DNA from 2 places in the Peribacillus sp. FSL E2-0218 genome. Region 2 is predicted to be linked to the other one. Evidence: predicted binding sites of a transcription regulator. Region 2 holds the regulator's gene; the other holds the start of a gene.
The links. Region 2 encodes LexA, which represses DNA repair genes until DNA is damaged. Its sites were predicted from a motif close to CGAACATATGTTCG; they were not measured.
Positions count from the first base shown of each region.

Region 1 (5,423 bases), 780 kb from region 2:
ACGTCCGATCACATGCTCCAATTTCCTGCTTAAATAGTGATGCCGGTTCGTACTTAACAAAATTTGGTTTTGTAATTTAGGAGCGAGTCTTTCCACTGCCATTCTGGCAAGTTCCAGGCATTGTTCAGTCGTCAATGCAGACCAAGCGATATCATGCTCCTTTAAATAATCCGAAATCATTTTCAACGCTCCATGGAACATCTCTCCGATATCCGGTGCATCCAAACGGAAAATTTGCCTTTCCCTCAATTTCAAGCCATGGGCTGCATAATGGGAAAACGGGCAGCTATTGAACATTTCCATTCGCGAAACACTCGTAAGTATGCTTTCTCCATACAATTGCTTACTGGTTTCTTCGGATAATTTCTTCGTTTTGTTCTGGTAAAAAAGGCTTGATAACACCTTAGTCGCAAAAGGTCCGGCCATTTCATCCTCTATGATGATATTATATACATCCCACCATAGCGGATGGATTGGATAGTTCCTTTTTTTGAGCTGTAATTGGGCAGCCAGATACGAGAGGGCCACATCATTATTCGCGGCATATTTCAACTGTTCCCCAGCAGGCAGATCGGATGGACCATTCATGTAATGCACATCGGAAACGTTAGGCAGCACATCCCTCACCCGCTTTAAGTAGGAAGATGGCAGCAGAGCCTTTCCTTCCTCATCGGCAAGCGGATATGATAAATAGAGAGACTCTGCAGGTGTCGTGAAAGCTTTGTACGCGGTGAACTCCTCATCAAGGAGGCGCACCTTGGAGCTTGGGGCGACGTCAAATCCACCAGCCAAAAGAACATCGCGATCACTATCGGAAAAGACCCCCTCGGAAACAGCCTTGCCCGGCAGGACCCCTTCATTCAGGCCGATAACAAAAGCCGTCTTCACATCGTCAAGCCGGGATAAATCGAGATTGGCGACAAGAACTTGGTCAATGGCAGGCGGCACTAAAGAGAACTCAAGCGATTCCAACCCGGCTTCAATGATTGTCGCAAATTGCTTCATGGAAAGCTGTTCCTCGCTTAAAAGCTCGACGAACTGGTCCAATAGGTCGACAATCGCATTCCATGCTTGTTCATGCTCTCTTGCCGAAACCAAATCGGCGGCATCTTCCGCGTCCTGTTTCAGCTTTTCCAACTTTTCCGATACATGCAATTCTTCAAGATATAAATAAAGGGCTTCGCATAATTCCCTCCCATTTTCAGCCTTCTTAACACGCTTGGAAAGCTTCAAGATGGGCTCGGTAAATAATTGCTTCATCTCATTCAGCTCTTGCTCAAGCTTCATTTCCTTATCCGTTTGGTTCCGGTCCTCCAGTTCCAGACCACGGAAGCGCCTGTACGTCCAACGATCTTTTGAAGTCCATCTGCTCCCTTTGATCCCACGGGACAATACATAGTTCTCCAGCTTATCCACCTGCTCGCGCATCCTGTCATGATTATTTTGCAGCGGAAAGAGCAGCTCCGTCTTGATTGCGCGAAATACCGGTTCATAACGCCAATATCCAGTGATGATCTCCAATGTGGATCGAATCAATTCGATTAAAGGATGATTCAGCATCGTCCGTTTCGAATCGACGAACAAGGGAATTTGATAATCGCGGAAAACGGTTTGTAAAATATCAGAATACGCTTCACCGTTCCGGACTAAAATCGCAATATCACGGAAACGGTGCCCCTTCTGCCTGACAAGCATCAAGATATCCCGGGCAACACCTTCAATTTCTGCCCTGCGGTTAACGGCCTGTGCAATTGCTACATCAGGTAAGTGCTCAAACGTCCGTACAGGACGAATTGCAAAATAAGTTTCGAGATGATCCAGTCCCGGACTCTTCCCAAACCTTTCCGTTCCCGTTAAGATCTTATCGTCTGAAATTGGGATGTCATTCCTCAACCCTGCTTGATAAAGATGATGATACAGGTTTCCCGTTTGCCTGAACAATTGCAGGTCATCCGGTGCATATTGCCTATAGGGCCGATCCAAGGTAAGTGAAACCGTCACATTCTTGCACAGCTTCATCATTTCTTCGACAATCAATAATTCCTGGGGCGTCAAGCTATAAAAGCCATCGATATAGATCTCCGCATTCTTTATATATGAAGACTCAGCCATTTTTTCGATCAGTAAAGTGAAATAGTCTTCGGAGTCGAGATATTTGCCGACCATTTCATCCTCAAACGCCTGATAGATCAATTCAAGGTCATGAAGTTTATCCTGGATGCCGCTTGCTGCCTTTGATGCTTCAGTCAAGTAGTTTTGAATATCCCGCGGCTCGATGCAATACTGCTTGAACTCAGCCAGCATTAGTTCCATCTGGGCAATGAAACCCTGCTTATCTGCAGACCGGCGAAACAGCTTGAACTCCTCTTTTTTATCATCCATTATTTTCCTTATCAGCATATTCACGCCAACACTATCCAAATGGAGGCGGCTCATTCCCCCGGTTTCCTGTAGAACCCGCCAAGCCAGCCTGCTAAAACTGAAAACCTGTGTCCGGATCATGCCGGCAAGACCTGGCGTTTTAATTAATTTATATTCAGATAGAAACGTCATCTGATCAGGAACGAGATAGATGATCGGATTGCCTTCGGGATCTTCTGCCAGTTTGGAGCGGATTTCGCCCAATACATTCGAGGTTTTCCCTGTACCTGATCTTCCCAGTAAAAAACGGAGTGACATCTCTTTTTCCCCCTTATACACCAACATTATGTCTAGATCTATCATACCAGAAAATCCTTCAACTTTTTGATGAGGATCCTTTCCAGTCAAGGACCACTTTCTATCATTTTACTGTTTCCCAATCCAAAACACCAATCGTACGTTCGCGTTTCCCCAAAAGAAAAAGCCCTCTGCTTTCTCGGGCTTTGCCAGTCATTCACCTGTAAATCTATAATTGAATTCTTTGAGCGGCCAATATCGAACATCCACCTTACCGACGACATTTTCCACTGGTATAAAGCCAAAGTGGCGGCTGTCCGCACTCTCAAGACGATTGTCACCCATGACAAAAAGCTTTCCCTTCGGAACGGTGGTCTCGTCCGTCAATTCCTTTAATGTGAAATCCCCCGTAAAATCCTGATCTGGGAATCCTTCCTTCCATTTCTCGAGATAAGGCTCATCCACTTTCCTGCCATTTACGTAAAGCCAATCATCCTTGTAACGGATGCGGTCACCTGCAATCCCGATCACTCGTTTAACATAATCTTCTTGTGAATTCGCATGAAAAACAATAATGTCAAACCGGTGAATATCGTGAATCTGATAATTGATTTTATTCACAACAAGTTTGTTGCCATCTTCTAGGGTCGGCTGCATCGACTTCCCTTCAACGTCATAGCTTGAAAAGAAAAATGTACGGATCAAGATGTAAATAACAAAAGCTATCATGGCTGCTTTTATCCAATCGGATAAAGAATTCTTGTTTGTTTTTCCCATCTCGTCAACCCCTACTACATTTATATTCTAACTTATTGTCCTTCTTCCCTCTTCATGCTTTTATTTAATCGGACTTCCAGTCTTTTTCCTACATACCAAAGGACGAATATGACGACCCCGATAATGATCGTGCGTATTGGCTTATGTATTAATGATACTAAATCGTAGCCTACGAAGCTAATCGTGAAAATCATCACCGCTTTTCCTCCTACGACCGCAAGTCCATATTGCAACGGACTGACCTTTGACAATCCCGCCACGATATTCACGATGGCCGAAGGTGTAAAAGGGAAGCAGAGCAGGATGAACAAAGGTCCGAATCCATGACTTTCCACCCAAACCATCAAACGCTGAACCTGCTTATGTTTTTGTAAAAACCGAAAAAACCTCATTTGACCATATCTTCTAATGACTAAAAAGATCAAAAATGACCCCGCTACCGCACCAATCCAGGAAAATAAAAATCCCCACCAAAGGCCAAAAGCGGTTGCATTAGCCAACACGAACACCACTAAAGGTAAAAAGGGCAAGAACGCTTCCAGCATCGGCAGTAAGATACCGGGAATCGGGCCGAATGAGCGATATTGCTGAATAAGCCCCGAAATATGATCAAGTGTAAACCACTCACGTATTGTCTCCAAGTCCATAATTATCTCCCTCGACATGCTGCCGTCAAAGCAGCATAAACTTATTAAAAAGATGTTTATTTTAGATATATCACTTTCTTCTGAAATTGCAAGAATTATTATCCATATATCTTCATACTTTCCCTATCTCAGGAAATCATAATCTTGTTAATGAAATTTTCACCATTTTTTAAAACAGCTTGCATATCGATTGAAAATACATTAGGATAATCAAACAAGAACAAATGTTCTATACGTTATAAATGTTACATATTCATAGTAAAAAAGTGTTTTGTCAGAAAGGGGCGGTCATGATGACCCGCATTCCAGAGGATGACCGGAATATGATCGAAAAAGCCATCTACCTACCGATGGTGATTACAGTCTTAAACCGGGATCTCAAAGTCATCGAAATCAGTCCGTTTAAATTAAGAAGGCCCTATTCCGAGCTAGTCGAGCACATCCTAAAAATCGTTCAGGACGATTTGGCCGAGGTTCGTCGATATCTGCGCAAGGAAAATATTAAGGTAAGTGAAATCAAACGCGATGAATCCTTCACGATGTATTGTTTTTTATACAAAGGATACGAGGAACATCATAATTATTTCAATCCGCGCCTTCGCAACAAAACCGAAGACCTGTTATGTTATTACTTTTTCGAGAGAAGCCACCGTTCTACGAATTAGCGGGTTACAGACATACCTATCCTGTAGATGCCGAATATTTAGGGTGGAGGAAATGAATGTAAGTAAATAGTATCATAAATAACTCCCTTATCTTTTTCTGATAAGGGAGTTCATTTTGATGATTATAATCTATTCACTTCACACGCCTCCATCGCCGATTTAAAAATGACCTAGAAAGAAAATCCATTAAATGATAGATTACCCAATCCGATATCGGTGACTTATTCACGTATAAGCATGGGTCAGGATAAACCCACTTGAACGGGGGGGACCTGATATGATAAAACGGCAGTTTCAATGGAACCGTACCCCATTTAGCACTGTAGCGATTAATAGTAAGAAACTTGTTCCATTCATTTTCATCCATTTTCTTTACATTCGATTAGCCTTTCCTTACATTCGCTTTTCCTCCTCTAACGTGGAATATACTTTGAATTCAACTCTGAAGCCTTGGCTCCATTGGCATCGGTGAATAAATAGAAAGACTTTCTCTTGGTTTCCTCAATCCTCTGGATCAGTTTCGTTTTTAAAAAGGATGTCCGGTGCAGCTGATTTTCGAACGAGCTGTACGATACCTCTAAGTCGATCGATTGTTTATTCCGGAATGTAACGGTTGTATGTTTGGAGTCTAGGCGATCATAGGCTACGACATGCTCATGTGATAACCAGATGCATG
Region 1 is NZ_CP150304.1:1,285,871-1,291,293, reverse strand. Features, by position in the region: gene addB (helicase-exonuclease AddAB subunit AddB) at 1-2,679, opposite strand, end outside; gene lepB (signal peptidase I) at 2,872-3,435, opposite strand; gene MHI53_RS06160 (TVP38/TMEM64 family protein) at 3,468-4,082, opposite strand; gene MHI53_RS06155 (hypothetical protein) at 4,376-4,747, shown strand; gene MHI53_RS06150 (competence protein ComK) at 5,161-5,423, opposite strand, start outside.
Region 1: the regulator LexA is predicted to act here: its motif matches at 2,812-2,825, upstream of addB (helicase-exonuclease AddAB subunit AddB).

Region 2 (5,423 bases):
TTCTGCCGCTAAAGCTTGCTGTGCTTCCACAGCCAAGTTCACTTCGCTGCCTGTCGCAAGAAGCAAAGCATCAGCTTCTTCTTTTTTCGAGTCGGAGATGATATAAGCTCCTTTTGAAACACCTTCATAAGCATTTTTATCCGTGTCCTTAATTGTCGGTAATCCTTGACGAGTAAGTACAAGGGCAGTTGGTTTATTTGTAGACTCCATAGCCACTTTCCAAGCCGCTGCCGTTTCATTCCCATCTGCTGGACGGATAACACCTAGGTTCGGCATCGCCCGTAATGAAGCCAATTGTTCGATTGGCTCATGGGTCGGACCATCTTCCCCTACAGCAATGCTGTCATGTGTGAATACATACGTTACAGGTAAACCCATCAGTGCTGCCATTCTTATGGCTGGGCGCAAGTAGTCAGAGAAAACGAAGAAAGTCCCCCCGTATACTTTAAGTCCGCCATGGAGAGTCATCCCATTCAATGCAGCTCCCATTGCGAATTCACGTACACCAAACCATATATTACGGCCACTGTAATTACCCGGTAATAAATCCGTCTCACCTTTGATGGCCGTGTTATTCGAGCCGGCTAAATCTGCCGATCCACCTATGAAGCTAGGCACCCTTTTGGCAATCGCATTTAAAACTTCTCCGCTTGAAGCACGGGAAGCCAATGTTTTTCCTTCTTCATAAACCGGTACTTCCTGATCCCATTCAGCAGGCAGCTCACCTTTGATGGCCAGTTCCAATTGTCCGGCTAATTCAGGATGTGCTTCTTTGTAATTCTTGAACAGTTCGTTCCAAGCTTCTTCTTTTTTCGATCCAGCTTCAACACAAGCTTGATTGAAATGTGAATACACTTCCTCAGGAACATGGAAATCTTCCTCGAACGTCCATTTATATGCTTCCTTAGTCAGCTTCAGCTCATCTGAACCAAGCGGAGCGCCATGAACTGCTGACTTACCTGAACGGTTTGGTGAACCGTAGCCGATAACTGTTTTCACTTCTATTAATGTTGGACGATTTTCATCCGTTTTCGCTTCTTCAATCGCTTTAGCAATTTCTTCCAGATCATTCCCATCCTCAACTCGGATATATTGCCAGTTATAGGATTTGAAACGTTCTGCTACACTTTCACTGAATGACTGACTTAAGTCTCCATCAAGGGAGATATCATTGGAGTCATATAAAACAACAAGTCTTCCAAGTTGGAGATGCCCAGCTAATGATGCCGCTTCAGCAGAAACACCCTCCATTAAATCTCCATCTCCGCAAATGCTATATGTATGATGATCGACCACATTATAAGAATCACGGTTATAGCTTTCTGCCAAGTGTCGTTCGGCCATTGCCATTCCAACTGCCATCGCGATCCCTTGTCCTAACGGTCCTGTAGTCGCATCTACGCCTGCAGTATGTCCGAATTCAGGATGGCCTGGAGTTTTACTGCCCCATTGACGGAACCCTTTTAAATCATCAATGGTCAAGCCATACCCAGACAAGTGCAGGAGGCTATACAACAGCATCGATCCATGTCCTGCTGAAAGAACGAAACGATCTCTATTGAACCACTCTGGATTTTTCGGGTTATGATTCATATATTCAGTCCATAGTTTATACGCCATTGGCGCTGCACCCATAGGCATCCCTGGATGGCCAGAATTAGCCTTTTCAATTGCATCAATCGATAAAGTACGAATGGTATTGATAGAAAGTGCATCTAATTTATCTAACATATAGTAAAACATCCCTTCCTGTAATGTACCTCTTTATATTATAGTGACCCGCTAAATATCACAACTAAAATCACTATTCGATACCCAATATTATACATCCTTTAGCCAAAATTAAAGAATTCCCCTATTTAGATTAAACTAAATAGGAGAATACATACATGAATGCACTCTCTTTTAAGGATTACTGTCCAAAAGAAGCTTAAAAATAGAGAGTTCCCGTCAGGAAAGTCCCAGCATTAATGTAAGTTTCTTTTCTCTTTAATATCTTTAATTTTCTGTGGAGTGACGTCATTACCTTCAGGATCGACCACTTTCACGTGTTCTAACGTATCGGACATCGATCGCCTGAATGTTTCTAAATACTCGCTTCTTAATAGCGTTTGCTCTTTCGCTTCCATTTCCGTCAAGCCGACTTCCTTAGCCTTTTTGGAAAGTTCATTAATGCGGGCCAATTTTTCTTTTGATAGCATAATTTCGCTCCTTCATATCTGCTGATATTGTCATGGTATTAAAAAAGAAGCGAAATTACAAGTTCTATGATTGACTTTCCTCTGTATTTTGCTGATGCTCAAGATAACGGCGGTTCACGGTAGCCTTGGATACTTTATAGCCAAACCCCCTTAAGGTGGCTGCAATTTCTGCAAACGTCAATCCGTTCGCACGAAGTTTAATGATTTCTTCTACAGGAATTTCCTTGCGGTCCCTTCCGGTTGCATTCCTTTGGTTATGCAGGTTTTTTTGAGGGCGGTAGCCTTTTTCGACAGCCCTTAACATCCCGCGTTTTATTTTCAAATTATGTAGCTTCCTTTGATATTCCTCCACAATCCCGACTATTTGGATGACCATGGCATCTGAATCCGATAGCTCAAGTTCCCCATCATGCGAAAGTGTGTAAATTTTCACGCCTTCTTTAAGGATGACATGGAAAAGCGCGATTTTGGCATTGCCTCTTCCAAGCCGTGTCTCGTCCTGGATTAATAGGACTTCAGCTTCCTTGGTTTTAAAAAGCTCCAGCATATCAAAAATCCCGTCACGGTTTAGCTCATACCCGCTCGCCTGCTCTTTTATTACCGCAACCACGTCCACATCCATCTTCCCGGCCAACTTGACTAGTTCATCTTCCTGCCTTGCCAATGATGTTTCCTGTGTCTCTTTTTCCGTGCTGACCCTACAATAGATAACTGCCTTCATAATACCCTACCTTCACTGCTGACTGGCCAAATTCTGAACGAGCTTTTCCCCTTTTACAGGTATCACGATTACTTGTCCGGGTTTAATCGAATCCCCACTGATACCATTATGCTCTTCTATCCAACCAATGAATTCTTTTTTTGTCAAATCAGCTTCTTCATATTCTTCGGCGATTTCCCATAAGGTATCGCCTTCGCTTACTTCTATAGAAAGGAAATCCTTTTTTTGATCATCGTTTATTGTGCAAGAGAATAAAATTGAAAATATAAATACTGAACCGGCTAATAGAATCGTATAAATATAATTTTTGTATAATTTTTTCATGAATAATCCCTCCGACACGAATGTTCGTTCGCATTTTATATTTAAATTATAATAAGAACACCTGTTTCAGTCAACAACAAAATTCGAACTTATGTTTGTATAGGATTGGCCTCCATGCTATAATGAAGCAAAGAACATTGGGGAAGAGGTGCACATATGACTAAACTATCAAAACGGCAGCAAGATATTCTTGATTTCATTAAAGAAGAAGTTCGCCTGAAAGGGTATCCGCCATCCGTAAGGGAAATCGGCGAAGCAGTTGGGCTTGCATCAAGCTCGACCGTACACGGACATTTATCCCGCCTGGAAAGCAAAGGACTGATTAGACGTGATCCAACCAAACCGAGGGCCATTGAAATCCTGAATTTGGAGGATGCTAACAATATTCCGAAAGCCAATGTCGTGAACGTTCCATTACTTGGTAAAGTTACAGCCGGCATGCCGATAACGGCAATTGAAAACATAGAGGAATACTTTCCGCTTCCCGAAAGCATGGTACCGCATGATGATCATGTATTCATGCTTGAAATCATGGGGGAAAGTATGATCGAGGCAGGAATTCATGACGGTGATTATGTCATCGTGAAGCAACAGAGCAGTGCCAATAATGGAGATATCGTCGTGGCGATGACTGAAGATGATGAAGCCACAGTAAAACGATTCTTTAAGGAACCGGATTACATAAGGCTGCAGCCAGAGAACTCGAATATGGAGCCCATCATTCTGCGGGATGTATCCATACTCGGAAAAGTGATAGGCTTATATAGGCAAATACACTAAAAGCGCTAACCGCGCTTTTTTTGTTTGTCTCTTAATTTATGTAGAGAACTCTCTCATTATGCGTAGGGATTTTTTGATAGGATTATTTTTTACTAGAAAAGAACACATTTCCCTTCCACTATGCAATCGGCAGACAAAAAAAAGAAAGCAAGTGCATAGCACTCCCTCCCGATTAACGTTCATTTCACTCTTAATCTTTGGTTCACTTTGATTAAGTTTAGATCGGCCAGCCCGTTCCATTGCTGAATCTGAACTTGCGTTGAACCATATGCCTTGGCAAGCGCAGAAACGGTATCCCCTTTTATCACGATATGATAGACCTCACCCACCATGGAGTCAAACTTGGTTAAATCGCTCGTTTCTATAAGGTTCACCAGTTTTTCAATATACTTCGGGTCTGTGGCGTAGCCTGCATCGTATATTGCCTTGAGGGCTTTTTTAAAATCCTTTTCACCGATGACGGCCGTATATAAATTTCTATTCCACGAAGTCCCGAATGCATACAGATTGGCAAGATCGCGAAGACTTTCCTCCCATGTCGGGTACTTTCTGAATTTATTCCTTACTTGGACAGGTGCTCCGTTAACATATTCGATTGTTTGCATAATGATAGATTCGCCTTTATAGTCACCTTTCGTACCGAATATATTTTTTGCTTGCTTGGCTAAAGTGCTTGTCCCATATCCACTCTCCAAACATGCTTGGGCTATTATGACGGAAGGTAAAATTTTAAACTCTTCATGAATTCTCAGGGCATAGGGTGCAATTTCATTTATAAACGTTTCCTTGCTCATTCCGACCTCCCGATAAGATTCTCCAGTAGATTAATGCATGCCTTCACTCATATCGTATTCAGAGGGATAAGAAAGGTTACAGGTCGTCCAACCAATTGGGTATCTAGTTGGACTCGCCTGCAAGATTAGAGCCAAATCATCAGCAATATTACGATAGTATATTTTGTTTATACATGGTAAAAAATAAGCTTGAAGAATTTCTTACTTAAGGTGGTGCACTGATGGACTTTCCAACTATCCATACAAACTTTTGGGATGCTGTGATAGCGATACCTATCATCATGATCGTCACGCAGGTCGTCAAGATCATGTTCCATATCCCATCCAAATTCATCCCTACCATCGTATTAGGTCTCGGTTTATTCATTTCCATTTTCATCAGTCATCGACAACATTTGGTTGCAGGCATTTTCATGGGCTGGTTTTATGGATATGCAAGCATTGGCAATTATGCCGCCCTCAAAACTGGTATATTATCCTATCGATCATCCAAACAAAAGACGGAGTGAATATGTTTAGTATCGAGGAGGCTCGCCTTCATTCCATTCGCCATAGGCTTGCTCACTCGTAGGTACTTGATGTCTTTTTCCTCTCCCGCCCGCC
Region 2 is NZ_CP150304.1:2,067,972-2,073,394, reverse strand. Features, by position in the region: gene tkt (transketolase) at 1-1,731, opposite strand, end outside; gene MHI53_RS10030 (DUF896 domain-containing protein) at 1,968-2,201, opposite strand; gene MHI53_RS10025 (recombinase family protein) at 2,266-2,922, opposite strand; gene MHI53_RS10020 (LysM peptidoglycan-binding domain-containing protein) at 2,935-3,246, opposite strand; gene lexA (transcriptional repressor LexA) at 3,403-4,026, shown strand; gene MHI53_RS10010 (glucosaminidase domain-containing protein) at 4,206-4,820, opposite strand; gene MHI53_RS10005 (hypothetical protein) at 5,042-5,329, shown strand.